2 regions of the Pseudomonas sp. DWP3-1-2 genome follow, and region 1 is predicted to be linked to the other one. Evidence: predicted binding sites of a transcription regulator. Region 1 holds the regulator's gene; the other holds the start of a gene.
The links. Region 1 encodes sigma-54, which starts transcription at its own class of promoters, with help from an activator protein. Its sites were predicted from a motif close to ANTGGCATNNANNTTGCTNT; they were not measured.
Positions count from the first base shown of each region.

Region 2: the regulator sigma-54 is predicted to act here: its motif matches at 4,187-4,206, upstream of flgB (flagellar basal body rod protein FlgB).

Region 1 is NZ_JAFCTZ010000002.1:80,951-88,411, forward strand. Features, by position in the region: gene ACP7B0_RS06205 (hypothetical protein) at 1-220, shown strand, start outside; gene ACP7B0_RS06210 (hypothetical protein) at 490-948, shown strand; gene ACP7B0_RS06215 (superoxide dismutase) at 950-1,561, shown strand; gene ACP7B0_RS06220 (zinc ribbon domain-containing protein YjdM) at 1,683-2,021, shown strand; gene ACP7B0_RS06225 (HPr family phosphocarrier protein) at 2,110-2,382, opposite strand; gene rapZ (RNase adapter RapZ) at 2,399-3,256, opposite strand; gene ptsN (PTS IIA-like nitrogen regulatory protein PtsN) at 3,259-3,723, opposite strand; gene hpf (ribosome hibernation-promoting factor, HPF/YfiA family) at 3,734-4,042, opposite strand; gene ACP7B0_RS06245 (RNA polymerase factor sigma-54) at 4,173-5,666, opposite strand; gene lptB (LPS export ABC transporter ATP-binding protein) at 5,853-6,578, opposite strand; gene lptA (lipopolysaccharide transport periplasmic protein LptA) at 6,579-7,121, opposite strand; gene lptC (LPS export ABC transporter periplasmic protein LptC) at 7,108-7,461, opposite strand, start outside.
Region 2 is NZ_JAFCTZ010000005.1:308,269-315,729, forward strand. Features, by position in the region: gene ACP7B0_RS14845 (flagellar hook-basal body complex protein) at 1-1,032, opposite strand, end outside; gene flgE (flagellar hook protein FlgE) at 1,235-2,566, opposite strand; gene ACP7B0_RS14855 (flagellar hook assembly protein FlgD) at 2,594-3,274, opposite strand; gene flgC (flagellar basal body rod protein FlgC) at 3,290-3,730, opposite strand; gene flgB (flagellar basal body rod protein FlgB) at 3,734-4,141, opposite strand; gene cheR (protein-glutamate O-methyltransferase CheR) at 4,501-5,328, opposite strand; gene ACP7B0_RS14875 (chemotaxis protein CheV) at 5,428-6,360, opposite strand; gene flgA (flagellar basal body P-ring formation chaperone FlgA) at 6,441-7,199, shown strand; gene flgM (flagellar biosynthesis anti-sigma factor FlgM) at 7,370-7,461, shown strand, end outside.

The DNA of each region.
Region 1 (7,461 bases):
GAAAGTTCGTTGCACCGGTGGATTTTCCAGTGGTGTCGGCGTACCGGACGTGACCGTGGATGTGATCGACTACAACGAACGGATTCTTATTCCCGGCAAATTCGGCCCTGACTCCACATTCACCTTCAAGCGCCCGCCGGGCGAGTTCTACGTATTGATGGATGTCGGCGCGGGTCATGTGCTGGAAGTGGACCATTTGCAGATCAGACCGGCGCCGTGAAGGGCTGATATGAGGGAGGGTTTTTGCTCTCTTTACAAAACCCTTTCATTTTCGGGGTTGTCTTGGCTTCTGATATCAAATAATAATGAGTCTTATTCGTGATATTGCAGGGCTTCACGTGCTGCCGCGAGTTACGGGTTACGGCGCTCACTGAGCGTGCAAGCCCGGCTCAAGCAATGCACGGGGGCCGTACTGCCTCGGTCCGATCCTGAAAACCTCACTGCTGGCGTGGCCTGGCGCTCGCCAGCTGCTGCCAAGGGAGCCGCGCCATGGAGCACTGGAAACGCACCATTGAACAGGCCAATCGCTGTTTCAACCTCGGTGAGCTGGTCGATGCCCGTGAGTTGTACCTGCAGGCGCTGGCGCTGGCTCAGGTGTTGTTAGACCGCTGGCCCAACCCTGACGAAGCTGTCGCGGCTTGCGTCATCTCCCATCACAACCTGGCGGACCTGCACCTGAGCCTGCACCAGCCGGAGGAGAGCGCCGAGTACCTGTGCGCGATTCATCAGCGCTTGCTGCAGGTTATGCAGGATCAGCAGTTCACGCCCGCCTTGCGCAAGGCCGCACTGCGTCATAGCAGCAAAACCTACGCCGAGTTGCTGACGTTCATCAGCGAGCATGGCGAATACCCTCGGACCCAACGGCTGTTGAGCAGTGGCGGTGAGCACGCGCGGGTGTCATTGCAGCGTAACGCTGCCACGTTTGCCCATTCTTACGGAGTACATTGATATGCCGTTTACCTTGCCTGCCTTGCCCTATGCCTACGATGCCCTGGAACCACACATCGATGCGCAGACCATGGAAATTCACTACACGAAGCATCACCAGACCTATATCAACAACCTTAACGCTGCCCTTGAAGGGACCGAATGGGCCGAATGGTCAATCGAGAAGCTGGTTGGCGAGGTGCAGCAGTTGCCGGAAAAACTGCGTCCGGCGGTTATCAATCAGGGCGGCGGGCACGCGAACCATTCGCTGTTCTGGGCTGTGATGAGCCCGGCAGGCGGCGGTTTGCCTGAGGGTGATGTAGCCAAGGCCATGGATGAACAGCTGGGGGGTTTCGAACCGTTCAAAGAAGCTTTTACCAAAGCGGCGTTGACGCGCTTCGGCAGCGGCTGGGCGTGGTTGAGCGTTACGCCTGAGAAAAATCTTGTGGTGGAAAGCAGCGGCAATCAGGACAGCCCGTTGATGAGCGGTAATACACCGATTCTGGGGCTGGATGTGTGGGAGCACGCATACTACCTGCGCTATCAGAACCGCCGACCTGAATACATCAATGCGTTTTACAACGTCATCAACTGGGCCGAAGTTTCCCGTCGTTATCAGGCCGCCCTGGCCTGAGTGGGCGTGCGGGGTACTGAAGCCTGGACGGGCCGCGCCGGGCACTGCCGAGATTGGTGACGCGGCATCGGGAAAAACCCCTTATAATCCATGGTTTTTACCCTTTGACGCGAGAATCACCGTGAGCTTACCTGCCTGCCCGAAATGCAATTCCGAATACACCTACGAAGACGGCGCCATGCTGATCTGCCCGGAATGCGCGCACGAATGGTCCGCCGAAGGCGCTGCGGAAGCTGCCGACGACGTCAAAGTCATCAAGGATTCGGTCGGTAATACGCTGCAGGATGGCGACACCGTCACCGTCATCAAGGACCTGAAAGTCAAAGGTTCCTCCCTCGTGGTCAAAGTCGGTACCAAGGTCAAGAACATCCGCCTGGTTGACGGCGATCACGACATCGACTGCAAGATCGACGGTATCGGCGCAATGAAGCTGAAATCAGAGTTTGTGAAGAAGGGCTAAATCCTTCTCTAACGAAAAAGCCCGATCCGGAGTCAATCCTGGATCGGGCTTTTTTACGCAGATGATTCAATGAAGCCAGGCGGCTCGGTCATTCCCCTTCATCAAACCTGTTATTGATCAACTCGACGAGTCCGTCCAGCGCAGCCTGTTCGTCTTCGCCTTCGGTCGACAAATGGATTTCTGTGCCTTTGCCGGCGGCCAGCATCATAACGGCCATGATGCTTTTGCCATCGACCATGCTGTCAGGCGCACGTCCGACTCTGATCTGGCAGGGGAACCTGCCGGCCACGCCCACAAATTTGGCGGCTGCACGGGCATGAAGGCCCAGCTTGTTGATGATGGTGATTTGACGAGCGGGCATCGCAGTGGAAGTCCTTTCAGCCTAGGTCGCGGTGGCGGACCTGAACGTTCTTGAGGGATTGATGCAAGACTTGACCCAGGCGCTCGGTCAGGTAAACAGAGCGGTGGTGCCCGCCGGTGCAGCCAATGGCAATGGTGACGTACGAGCGGTTGCTGGCCGCGAAGCGGGGCAGCCACTTGTTGAGGTACGCGAAGATGTCCTGAAACATCTCCTCGACATCGGGCTGTGCGGCGAGGTAGTCGGCAACCGGTTGTTCCAGACCTGAATGCTCGCGCAGCTCAGGTTTCCAGTAAGGATTGGGCAGGCAGCGCACGTCGAACACAAGGTCGGCATCCACGGGCATGCCGCGCTTGAATCCAAACGACTCGATCAGGAAGGCGGTGCCCGGTTCTGGCTTGTTCAGCAGCCGCAGCTTCAGGGCGTCGCGCAATTGATAGAGGTTCAGGTGCGTGGTGTTGATCTTCAGATCGGCCAGATCGATGATCGGGCCCAGCAGCGTGGTTTCGTCCCGTATCGCTTCGGCCAGTGAACGATTGGCCGTGCTCAACGGGTGACGGCGTCGGGTTTCCGAAAAACGCTTGAAAAGCGTGGCTTCGTCCGCATCCAGATAAAGCACGTCGCATTGAATATTGCGCGAGCGCACTTCCTGAAGCATTTGCGGGAAGCGCGTCAGATGGCTTGGCAGATTGCGGGCGTCAATGGACACGGCGAGCAGCGGCTCGGCCAGTTCCGTATTGATCAGCGCGCGCTCGGCCAGCTCGGGCAGCAGGCCAGCAGGGAGGTTGTCAACGCAATAGAAGCCGCTGTCCTCCAGCACGTCCAGTGCAGTGCTCTTGCCGGAGCCTGAACGGCCACTGACGATTATCATGCGCATGGTCAGTTACCGCTCTGCACGTCCAGCACCACCTGATAAAGCGTTTCACTGCTTTGGGCGCTGCGCAGGCGTTCACGCACATCGGTGCGGTCAAGCATGCTGGCTATCTGGCGCAGCAGCTCAAGGTGCTCATCGGTGGCGGCTTCAGGGACCAGCAGGACAAATAGCAGGTCCACTGGCGCGCCATCGATAGCGTCGAATTCTACAGGAGCATCAAGGCGCAACACGGCGCTGATGGGCGCCGAGCACCCGGCAAGACGGCAGTGGGGGATCGCAATCCCGTTTCCAAAGCCGGTTGACCCGAGTTTTTCCCGGGCGACGAGGCTCTCGAACACGGTTTGCGAATCCAGATCAGGCACTTCTTTGCCGATCAGATTGCCAATGGATTCGAGTACACGTTTTTTACTGCCACCCGACACGTTCACAAGTGAACGGCCGGGGGTCAGGATGTTTTCAAGTCGGATCATGTGGGGGGTATCAGCGAGCCGTCGCACCTTGAAGGTGGCCGATCTGCTTTTCCTTATGCTTGAGCAATTGTCTGTCGAGCTTGTCGGTCAGAAGGTCGATCGCCGCGTACATGTCGTCATGTTCCGCATTGGCGACCACTTTCGCACCAGGGATGTGCAGGGTGGCTTCGATTTTCTGTTTCAGTTTCTCGACCTCCATGATGACCTGCACATTGGTTATCTTGTCGAAGTGGCGCTCCAGTCGTCCGAGTTTTTCGGTGATGTAGTCGCGTAGGGCGTCGGTCACATCCAGTTGATGTCCACTGATGTTGACTTGCATACCGCTTTCTCCTTATTGCCAGTGCATAAAGAGGCAGGCTTTTGCCTACCACTGGAACGCTTTGGCTTGCAGCTCTGGCTCGGGTAAAAACGACTGCGGGTTGTGCGCACCCTGTCTTTACCCGGCCGGATCACATCAGTCGCTTGCGTTCGCTGGATGGCGCAATGCCCAGTGATTCGCGGTATTTAGCAACTGTGCGACGAGCTACCTGAATGCCTTGTGCCTCCAGTAAACCAGCGATCTTGCTGTCACTCAACGGCTTTTTCTGATTTTCAGCGGCAACCAGTTTTTTGATGATCGCCCGAATCGCCGTGGACGAACATTCACCGCCCTCCGACGTGCTGACGTGGCTCGAAAAGAAATATTTCAATTCGTATATGCCGCGCGGCGTATGCATGAATTTTTGCGTAGTCACGCGGGAAATCGTCGATTCGTGCATGCCGACCGCCTCAGCAATGTCATGCAGGACGAGCGGTTTCATGGCCTCGTCGCCATATTCCAGAAAGCCGCGTTGATGCTCGACGATCTGGGTGGCGACTTTCATCAGCGTTTCGTTGCGGCTCTGCAGGCTCTTGATGAACCAGCGGGCTTCCTGCAACTGATTGCGCATGAAGGTGTTGTCGGCACTGGTGTCGGCGCGGCGCACGAACCCGGCGTATTGAGGGTTCACCCGCAGGCGAGGCACCGATTCCTGATTAAGCTCCACCAGCCAGCGCTCGTTGTCCTTGCGCACGATAACGTCAGGCACAACATATTCGGCTTCGGTGGATTCGATTTGCGAGCCCGGCCGTGGATTGAGGCTCTGAACCAGCTCGATGACCTGACGCAGCTCATCTTCCTTGAGCTTCATGCGGCGCATCAGCTGGCTGTAGTCGCGACTGCCGAGCAGGTCGATAAAGTCGCTGACCAGGCGCTGAGCTTCAGCCAGCCAGCGGGTTTTGGCGGGCAGTTGGCGCAATTGCAGCAACAGGCATTCGCTGAGGTTGCGCGCCCCGATGCCCGCAGGTTCGAATTGCTGGATGCGGTGCAGAACGGCCTCGATCTCGTCCAGTTCGATATCCAGCTCGGGATCAAAGGCGTCGAGAATCTCTTCGAGGGTTTCGTCCAGATAACCCTGATTGTTGATGCAGTCGATCAGCGTCACGGCAATCAGACGATCGGTATCGGACATGGGCGCCAGATTCAGCTGCCAGAGCAAATGGCTCTGCAGGCTTTCACCCACGGACGTGCGAGTCGTAAAGTCCCATTCGTCATCGTCATTGCTGGGCAGGCTGCTGGCGCTGGTCTGGTAGACGTCTTCCCAGGCAGTGTCCACTGGCAATTCATTGGGAATGCGCTCGTTCCAGTCGCCTTCTTCCAGGTTGTCTACCGTAGGGGCGGGTTCCTGATAAGTCGGCTCCTGAACGTCGGGATTGGGCTTTTGCTCGACGCTGTCGGCCAGGGGGTCAGCGTTGTCGAAGTCTTCTCCTTCTTCCTGGCGTTCCAGCATAGGGTTGGACTCCAGCGCCTCTTGAATCTCTTGTTGGAGATCCAGAGTCGAAAGCTGGAGTAAGCGGATGGCCTGTTGCAGCTGCGGCGTCATCGTCAGCTGCTGGCCCATTCTCAAGACTAGCGATGGTTTCATGGCTGGGGCTTAACACCTTATTCGCCGGCGCACACGCGCCATCCACTACCGGGGCGCCGGAGCGCCTGCATAAGCAAATTATATGCCTGAAACCAAAGTGTTTGCCTAGAGTGTGATGGCAATTAATGCATCATCATCGAAAACATCCAGGCATTGCTCGCTTGGAGGGGCGAGGCACCACAGTAATTACAGGCGGAACTCGTGACCGAGGTAGACCTCTTTCACCAGTTGATTTGCCAGAATGGTTTCCGAGTCGCCTTCGGCGATCAGTTGCCCATCGTTGACGATGTAAGCGGTTTCGCAGATGTCCAGAGTATCCCGAACGTTGTGATCGGTGATCAAAACGCCGATACCCTTGGCTTTCAAGTGATGGATGATCTGCTTGATGTCGCCGACTGAAATCGGGTCCACGCCGGCGAAAGGTTCGTCGAGCAGAATGAATTTCGGTGAAGTAGCCAGGGCGCGTGCAATTTCAACCCGGCGACGTTCGCCACCGGACAGGCTCATCCCCAGGTTGTCGCGAATATGGGTGATGTGGAATTCCTGCAGCAGGCTTTCCAGTTCCTTGCGCCGCGCCGCGCTGTCCAGTTCCTTGCGGGTCTCAAGGATGGCCATGATGTTGTCCGAGACGGACAGCTTGCGGAAAATCGAGGCTTCCTGAGGCAGGTAGCCGATGCCCGCGCGTGCGCGACCGTGCATGGGTTGGTGGCTCACGTCCAGGTCGTCGATCAGTACGCGACCCTGATCGGCCTGCACCAGCCCGACGATCATGTAAAAGCAGGTGGTCTTGCCGGCACCGTTGGGCCCGAGCAGGCCAACGATCTGGCCGCTGTCGATAGACAGGCTCACATCACGCACGACCTGACGGCCCTTGTAGCTTTTAGCCAAATGCTGGGCTTTCAGCGTCGCCATTTACTGGGCCTTCTGCTGGTCGGTTTTCTTTTTCGGCTGGATAACCATGTCGATGCGCGGGCGCGGTGTCGTGACCTTGTTGCCATTGGCGCGGCCAGCGCTGACGATCTGCTTCACGGTGTCGTAGACAATCTTCTCGCCTTCGGACGTGTTGCCGTCATTGATGACCTTGGCCTTGTCGATCAACACGATGCGATCCTGCGATGCATAGTATTGGATGGTGACCGCGTAAGCCTGAACAATAGGCTTGTCCACCGATGGCTTTTGCTCGTAATAAGCCAGGTTGCCGACGGACGTGAACACGTCGACTTCGCCCTGAGCATTACGGGTGATGGTCACGGTGTTACCGGTGATCTTCATCGAGCCTTGCGTGATGATGACGTTGCCTTTGTAGGTGGCTATGCCTTGTTTATCATCAAGCTGTGCATCATCAGACTGGATGTGGATCGGCTGATCGCGGTCAGTCGGCAGGGACCAGGCGCTCGCGCTTCCCAGTGCTGCGCCCAGGCCGAGCAAGAAAGGAAGGGTTTTAACGAGCCTCATACTGTCCTCTTACGTTGGACAGCAGGTCCATCCTGCCGTCGTTCAAATACGCTTTCATCCCTTTGGCCGTCGTCACACCGCCTGCCCCGTCGATTCTAACGGCTTGCTCGGTCTGCGCATATTGCTTCTGTGGGAATACCGTCATCCGACTACTGGTGATGATGGTCGTGCGGTTTTTATCATCGGTTCGGGCTATGCGAACCGAGTCGATCAGTTCGACGTGGTCTCCGCCAGGGGAAACCTCGCCTGTCTTGCTCTGGACGTGCCACGGATAAAGGGTGCCACGATACATTTGCAGGTCCGGCGTGGTCAGCAGCGTGACGTCGGTAGCCTTGAGATG
Region 2 (7,461 bases), on a different contig from region 1:
ATGTTGGTTTCCCTGACTGTCATAGATGGCGGTGGGGAACACACTGTTATAAGTTTTTATGTCCGCCGCATCAAACAGCGGAACAGGACGCGCCATGACGGGATCATTCTCGTTCAACGTGCTGGCCGAGCCATCCAGCAAAGATAATGAAACGGCCCCGTCATTGGGTGCCGCACTCGCGCTCCAGGAACCACCCGTTTGCCGGGCAGGTTTCCAACCGATCAGTGAGAACTCCGTATCGGACACTTTTTTGATGTGATCCGCATTTCCCGAATAGGTAACTTTTCCATCGGGTGCCTGATTGAGTGTCACGTGTAACGGGCGGGTACTGGAAGGATCAACAGGATTGCGACCATCAATCAACACGTACATCGACCATTGATGCTCATCGGTCTTGACGAAGTATTGTTTGAGTTCGTGATCGGCAGGCGGCGTCGAGCCAATGCCCTTATCCTGAATTGTCCGCACGGTCTCTCGGGTATAAGTAGAGGGGTCCAGGGGATCGAATACCGGCAATGCCGCGAGTGACTTCAACGAGGCATCCAGGTTAATGGTTTCCGAGACGCGGGTTGTGGACTTGGGCGCCATGGCCGACGTATCCATTTTAAGATCCGTTCGCACACCCGCAATAACCTCGCCCGTGTCGCTCACGGCATAACCCTGCAAGCGCCCTCCTTCACTGTCCACGATGAAGTCATCAGCATCCTTGAGAAAGGCGCCTGCTCGCGTGTACGCAAGAGCACCGCCATCACTGACCACGAAAAAACCGTTGCCCTGAATACGCATATCCAGAGGTCTGCCATGGGTCGCCATGGAAGTGCCTTGATTAAAGTTCTGCGACACATTGGCCAACCTCACCCCATCTCCCACGGCGCTGCGCCCGTTACTCATGTGCGCCGAAGAGTAAAGCGCGGAGAACTCCGCACGAGATGACTTGAAACCCACGGTACCCACATTGGCGATGTTATTACCTGCGACTTCAAGCCTTTTATTGGCCGCCCGAATACCGCCGACGGAAACATTTAATGACATAGAAACTCCCAAACCGCATACACGGCACTTTCATTGAGGAGTTTTTATTCTCGCAGCAACGTAAGTAGGAAGTTTCTATAAGCAAAGTGAGATGAATCTCTAAGTTGAAACCTTGTGAAATAGGCGCTGAATATTTCTCTGAAAACCCGATAAAAAAACCCCTTCGAAAAGGGGTCTTTCATGACTCAACCGACTGCAATCATTATGTCATTTGAATCGTGGTCTGCATGATAGTGCTTTGGGTCGAAATGGTTTTGGCGTTCGCCTGATAGTTGCTCTGCGCTTTGATCAGGTTAACCAGCTCGCCGGTCAGGTCGACGTTGGAGTCTTCCAGCGCCTGACCCGTGATGTACCCCAAGGTACCTGACTCAGGCGCGCCGCTGACAGGCACGCCAGAGGCATAGGTTTCACGCCAGTTGGTGCCACCAGCAGGTGCCAGGCCCTGGACGTTGGCGAAGTTGGTCAAGGAGACTTGACCAATGACCTTGGACTGTCCGTTGGTGTAAGTAGCGAACAGGTTGCCGGTCGCGTCCACGTTCATGGCGCTGATCTGGCCCGTTGCATAGCCATCCTGACTTTGACTGCTCAACCCGCTTACCGACGCAGTCTGTGTGGTTGCCAACATGTCGAGCCGGATACCGTCAGCCGTGCCCTCAGCACCGTTAAGCGCCCAGGTCGCGGTGGTTCCGGTACCCACCTGTGTGGCTGGCTGCCAGTTATTCACCTGAAAGGTGCCGTCGGCATTGACTGCCACGTTGGCCGAACCCACGGGCGCGCCGACACCACTGGTGATCAGTGCACCACTGGAGTCGAACGTCAGCTTGACCTCGTCAGCAGCGGTGCTGTTGACAGGGTCACTGATGCTTCGACCATCAACCAGCGAGTACATGGACCAGGCGTTGGTACCGGTCTTCACGAAATACTGATCAAGCGTGTGGGCGTTGCCCTGAGTGTCATAAATCGGGGTGCTGTATTTGACGTTATAGGTGCTGGTCTGGGTCGGGTCGAACGGCGTAACGGTTGGAGTCGTTGTCGTCGAGTTCAGGTTGGCCTCATTGGTAATCGAGGTTGTTGACTTGGGCTCAAGGTTGGCAGAGTCGACCACCAGATTACCGAGCACACCGTTGACAACGTTGCCATTGGCATCAACGTTATAGCCCTGCAGGTTCTGACCCGAACTGTTGACGACAAAACCATCTTTATCCGTGTGGAAAGCGCCGGAACGGGTGTAAAGCTTTTCGCCGTTGTTACTGAGCATGAAGAAGCCGTTGCCATTGATTGCCAGGTCAAGGCTATTAGCGGTACCCGTGGTCAACGTACCCTGAGTGAACTGCTGGGAAACGGCCGCTGTTCTGACCCCACTGCCCACACTGGTGGTACCGGAGGTGCCGCGAATCGATTGCGCATACTGATCGGCAAACTCGACACGGGAAGATTTGAAGCCGGTGGTCGCGACGTTGGCAATGTTGTTGCCGGTGACGTCGAGGCTTTTGTTTGCCGCGTAGAGCCCACTAAGACCGATATTGAATGACATGTAACACTCCTTCGCCGTCTAGTCGGCTCAAATTCCGATTGTTTGCACTTTGGACAGGCCGATACTGGTACCGCCTGCCAGATTGAGAGTCATTTCCCCGCCAGCGGCGGCAGTGGTCACACTATTGACAGTGGCCGGCAGATACGTCGCCAGTGAAGTGCCCTTGCCATCAATGCTGCCACTGGCAACGAAGCTATAAGTGCCGGAAGCAACCGGCGCCCCAGCGCTGTCAGTGCCATCCCACGTGAAGCTGGTCGTACCGGCAGCCTGTGTACCCAAGTCCACCGTGTCGACCAGAGTCTTGCTGGAGTCATATATCTTCACCGTTGTGCCGGTGGCCGAAGACGGTACCACCACCGAACCGGTCATCCCCTTGGTGGTGTCGACCACCGCCGACCCCGTTTCCACAACCACCGAACGGCCGACCAAAGAAGACGCCTGCAGTGCTTGAGAGGAGGTGTAGGAAGAGGCAATCGAATCCACCGAAGCAGTCAGGTTCTGCATGCTTTCCAGACTGCTGAACTGCGCCAGCTGGGCAACGAATGCAGTGTTGTCCTGAGGGTCCAGCGGGTTCTGGTTCTTCATCTGCGTCACCAGCAGCTGCAGAAACGCATCCTTGCCCAGCGCGCCGGTACCTGAATTGGTAGTGGTCGGGGTAGGGTTCTGCAGGGAGCTGATTAAACTGCTTGATACGTCTTCAACGGCCATTTGTTTCGCCCCTTATCACTGACCGAGGGTCAGGACCTTTTGCATCATGGTTTTGGCGGTGTTCATGAGTTCTGCGTTGGTCTGAAAAGACCGACTGGCGGAAATCATATCGGCCATTTCTTCGACGACATTGACGTTGGGGTAGTAAACGTACCCGTCCTTGTCGGCGGAAGGGTGATTGGGTTCGTAGCGCGCTTCGAGGTTGGAGGTATCTTCGATAATCCCCGTCACCTGAACGCCCTGCCCGGCTTCACCTTGATCCTGAAACAACGAACCACCACCGGCACCCTGGTTCTGCATCACAGTGGCAAACACCGGATGACGCGCCCGGTACGTCTGATCCAGGCTCGAAGACACGGTTTCAGCGTTGGCAATGTTGCTGGCGGTGGTGTTCAAACGAGTGGTCTGGGCACTCATGCCGCTGCCGGCAATATTGAAAACGTTGGCTAGAGACATGAATTACTCTCCGCGAAGGGCTGCAACCAACCCTTTGAATTTGCTGTTGAGCAACGTGAAGCTTGCCTGGAAGCCAATGGCGTTCTCTGCATAGCTGGCCTGCTCGACCTGGGCGTCAACGGTGTTCTGGTCCAGCGAAGGCGCAGAAGGCGTGCGGTACAACAGCGAGCCATCGGTATTGCCGGCCCCTTCTGCTTCAATGTGACGACTGTTGGTCATGTTCAACGCAAACGTGCCGTTCTTGACCTTGTCGCTTTCAGCGGCCAGCACGGAAGAGAACTCCAGATCACGAGCCTTGTAATTGGGCGTATCGGCATTGGTAATGTTGTTGGCCAGCACCTCGGCGCGCTTGGCGCGAAAGTTGAGGGCCTGCTCATGGATACCTAACGCTTTATCGAAGCTGATGCTCATGTCGGGAAACCTTTACCGGTTGACCAGATTTTCGTTATCAGTGACATAGCAATCAGCGTGCCAGTATCCGTATTCCCGCAAACCGGGGCTTTGGAGGCTGCCCAGGCACGGCAATGCCAGAAAAGCGGCAAGGTATTTCCGCTACTCAGCCCCTATGCGGCAAGTCGAGCGCCGTAATTTTGCCATTGCCGCCTGCCGAATCGCGTTCGAGAACCAGAGGCGAATGCACTCGCGAGGACTTTCCCTGGATGTCAGCCATAACGAAAAATGCTCCGCATCTTTCGATACGGAGCATTTTTCTTGAGCGCCGCGCAGATTTCACACAGCCTGCGACGGACCCTTTTACCGATCACGCCGATTTACTTGGCCTGATAGATGATCCCAGGGCTGCACTGAACCATTTGGTAATGCTCAGGCAAACCATTGAGGGCTTCGGAGGCCCCCAGAAACAGATAGCCGCCGCGCTTGAGCGTGCCGTGAATCCGCAACAGGATGTCTTTTTTCACTTCGGCAGAAAAATAGATCAACACGTTGCGGCAAAACACGACATCGAACTTACCCAGACTTGCGTAGCTGTCCAGCAAATTGAACGCGCGGAACTCCACGCGACTTTTGATCGGTGCCTTGACAGCCCAGCGGCCCGGGGTCTTCAAGTCGAAATAACGCTGCAATCGATCCGCAGACAAGCCTCGACCAATAGCCAGGCTGTCGTACTCCCCCGATTTGCAATTGGTGAGCATCAGGCCGGAAAGGTCAGTGGCAACGATTTGCACCCCGGCCTTGAGCTGGCCCGGGTTGCTGCGTTCAAACTCATCGACGGTCATCGACAGTGAATAGGGTTCCTGACCGGACGAACAAGCCGCCGACCAGATTCGCAAGCGCTGGCCCGGGCTGGCCTTGATCGACTCCGGCAACACCTTGTTCTTCATGACTTCAAACGGATAGGTATCACGAAACCACAAGGTCTCATTGGTGGTCATGGCATCCACGACCTGCTCACGCAAACCGCTGCGAGGCTGAGTCTGGATGCGCTGAATCAGCTCCCCCAGAGATTTGATGCCCTGTTGTTCCATCAGCTTGTTGAGGCGGCTGGAAACAAGGTACTGCTTGTTCTCACCCAACAGGATGCCACAGGCTTTTTCCAGAAAGACCCGGAACTGTTCGAAATCCAAATTACCCGTAGACAAAGATGCCGCCCCTCAAAATCATGTGAACCACCAAGGGCGACGCCCCAAGGGTGTGTTGCTGTTTCGACACCGCATTGCCGGACAGGCCCGCAAGCAAGCCTAACTTTTATCGGAGGCCTTGATCCGGTCTACAACCCTGGCCGCGAGATCATCAGGCTTGAACTTGGCAAGGAAATCATCGGCTCCCACCTTCTTCACCATAGCCTGATTGAACACACCTGAAAGAGAAGTATGCAAAATGATATGCAGTTTTTGCATGCGCGGATCGTTGCGGATCTCGGCAGTCAGCGTGTAGCCGTCCATTTCCGGCATTTCGATGTCGGAAATCATCATCAGAAATTCTTCTTCGGGTTTTTTGCCCTCATCAACCAGTTTGCGCAGGTAATCCAGCGCCTGGCGGCCATCATTTAACGCAACGACTTCTACACCCACCGTCTGCAGACAACGACTGACCTGCTTTCGTGCCACCGATGAGTCGTCAACCGTCAGAACCCGCAACGAAATGGCCTTGTGCTGACTTTCGGCGTCAATGACACCTGCAGAGACCGCCTCGGAAATAGGAGCCACCTCGGCAAGAATTTTCTCGACGTCAATGATTTCGACTAATTGATTGTCGATCCGCGTCACAGCCGTCAGGTAGTGGTCGCGGCCTGTTCCCTTGGGCGGTGGATGAATCTCTTCCCAGTTCATGTTCACGATGCGCTCGACCGAATCCACCAGAAACCCCTGAACCTTGGTGTTGTACTCCGTGATGATCACGAAGGTGTTGTCCAGACTCATCTGCCCCGAAGAGCCCGTTGCCATGGCCAGATCGAGGATCGGGATGGTTCCTCCACGAATACTGGCCACGCCCCGCACGATACGGTTGGATTTAGGCATCACGGTCAGCTTGGGGCATTGCAACACCTCCTTCACCTTGAACACGTTGATGCCATACAGTTGCTTGCCGTCGAGACGGAACAACAACAGCTCTAGGCGATTCTGCCCAACCAGTTGCGTGCGCTGGTTCACCGAATCCATTACACCGGCCATGCTCCGACTCCCCTTCAAAAGCAACCGATCACCGCTCCACCCGATTTGGTAAGCGGCACGGCCTTTGCTTTTTATACGTTATGAACGCAAAAACGACAATTTCCCGACACATTTCATTCAGAAAACGTAGCTTAATCCGTGCGATGGCAGTGCTGTGCCTGTCATGCCTGACCAGTTTCAGCCGCGCTGACGCTTTTACATTGCCTGAACAGCTTATCGGCGTCACTCAGGGGTTTCTTGAATTCACCGTTGAGGACTATCTGGCGAGCAATCAAATCGAAGGCCGCTATGAGGTGGAAGTCCGGCAGCTGGACCCCCGGACACGCATGGCGTACTGCGACAAGGACTTGACAGCCTCGCTGGAAAGTTCCAAACCCATTGGGCGGGTCAACGTCAAAGTACGCTGTGAAGGATCGTCACCCTGGGCGGTGTTTGTCCCGGCGCAAGTTCATCTGTATCGCGACGTCGTCACGGCCGTACGGCCGCTCAAACGCGACAGCGTCATCAGCGAAGACGATGTAGCCCTGCGAGAACGTGACATTGGCCAGCTTGGCCAAGGGTTTCTTTCGTCGCTGGATCAGGCCATCGGGCAGAAAACTCTTCGACCGACGGTAATAGATCAGGTTCTTTCACCCAATTACCTGGAGCAGCCTCAATTAATCCACAAGGGCGATCAGGTAGTGATTATCGCGCGCAGTGGCACACTCGCGGTGCGCATGCCGGGTGAAGCCTTGTCGGATGGGGGGTTCAATGAGCAGATACGGGTACGCAACCTCAACTCCAAACGCGTCATAAAAGCCAATGTCACTGGCCCGGGACAGGTGGAAGTGCCTATGTGAGATGACCGGCCGCTGGTAGAGAACGCTAGTTTTTTCTAGACTGCGAAACAAGTCCCCCGATGTGAGGTCCATTCTCACGTGCGTTTCACATGCATTTCGCATTTGGACTAAAGTTTTTGCGGATCTGGTCGAAACCATGGCAAGCGTCCAAATACCCAGAGGTTTTAATCATGGTCATTGATTTCAGCAGGCTGAACAACACGCCTTCTATAGGCGGTACATCGCGCACCAGCAGCACCAAAGAAACAGGCAATACCGAGGC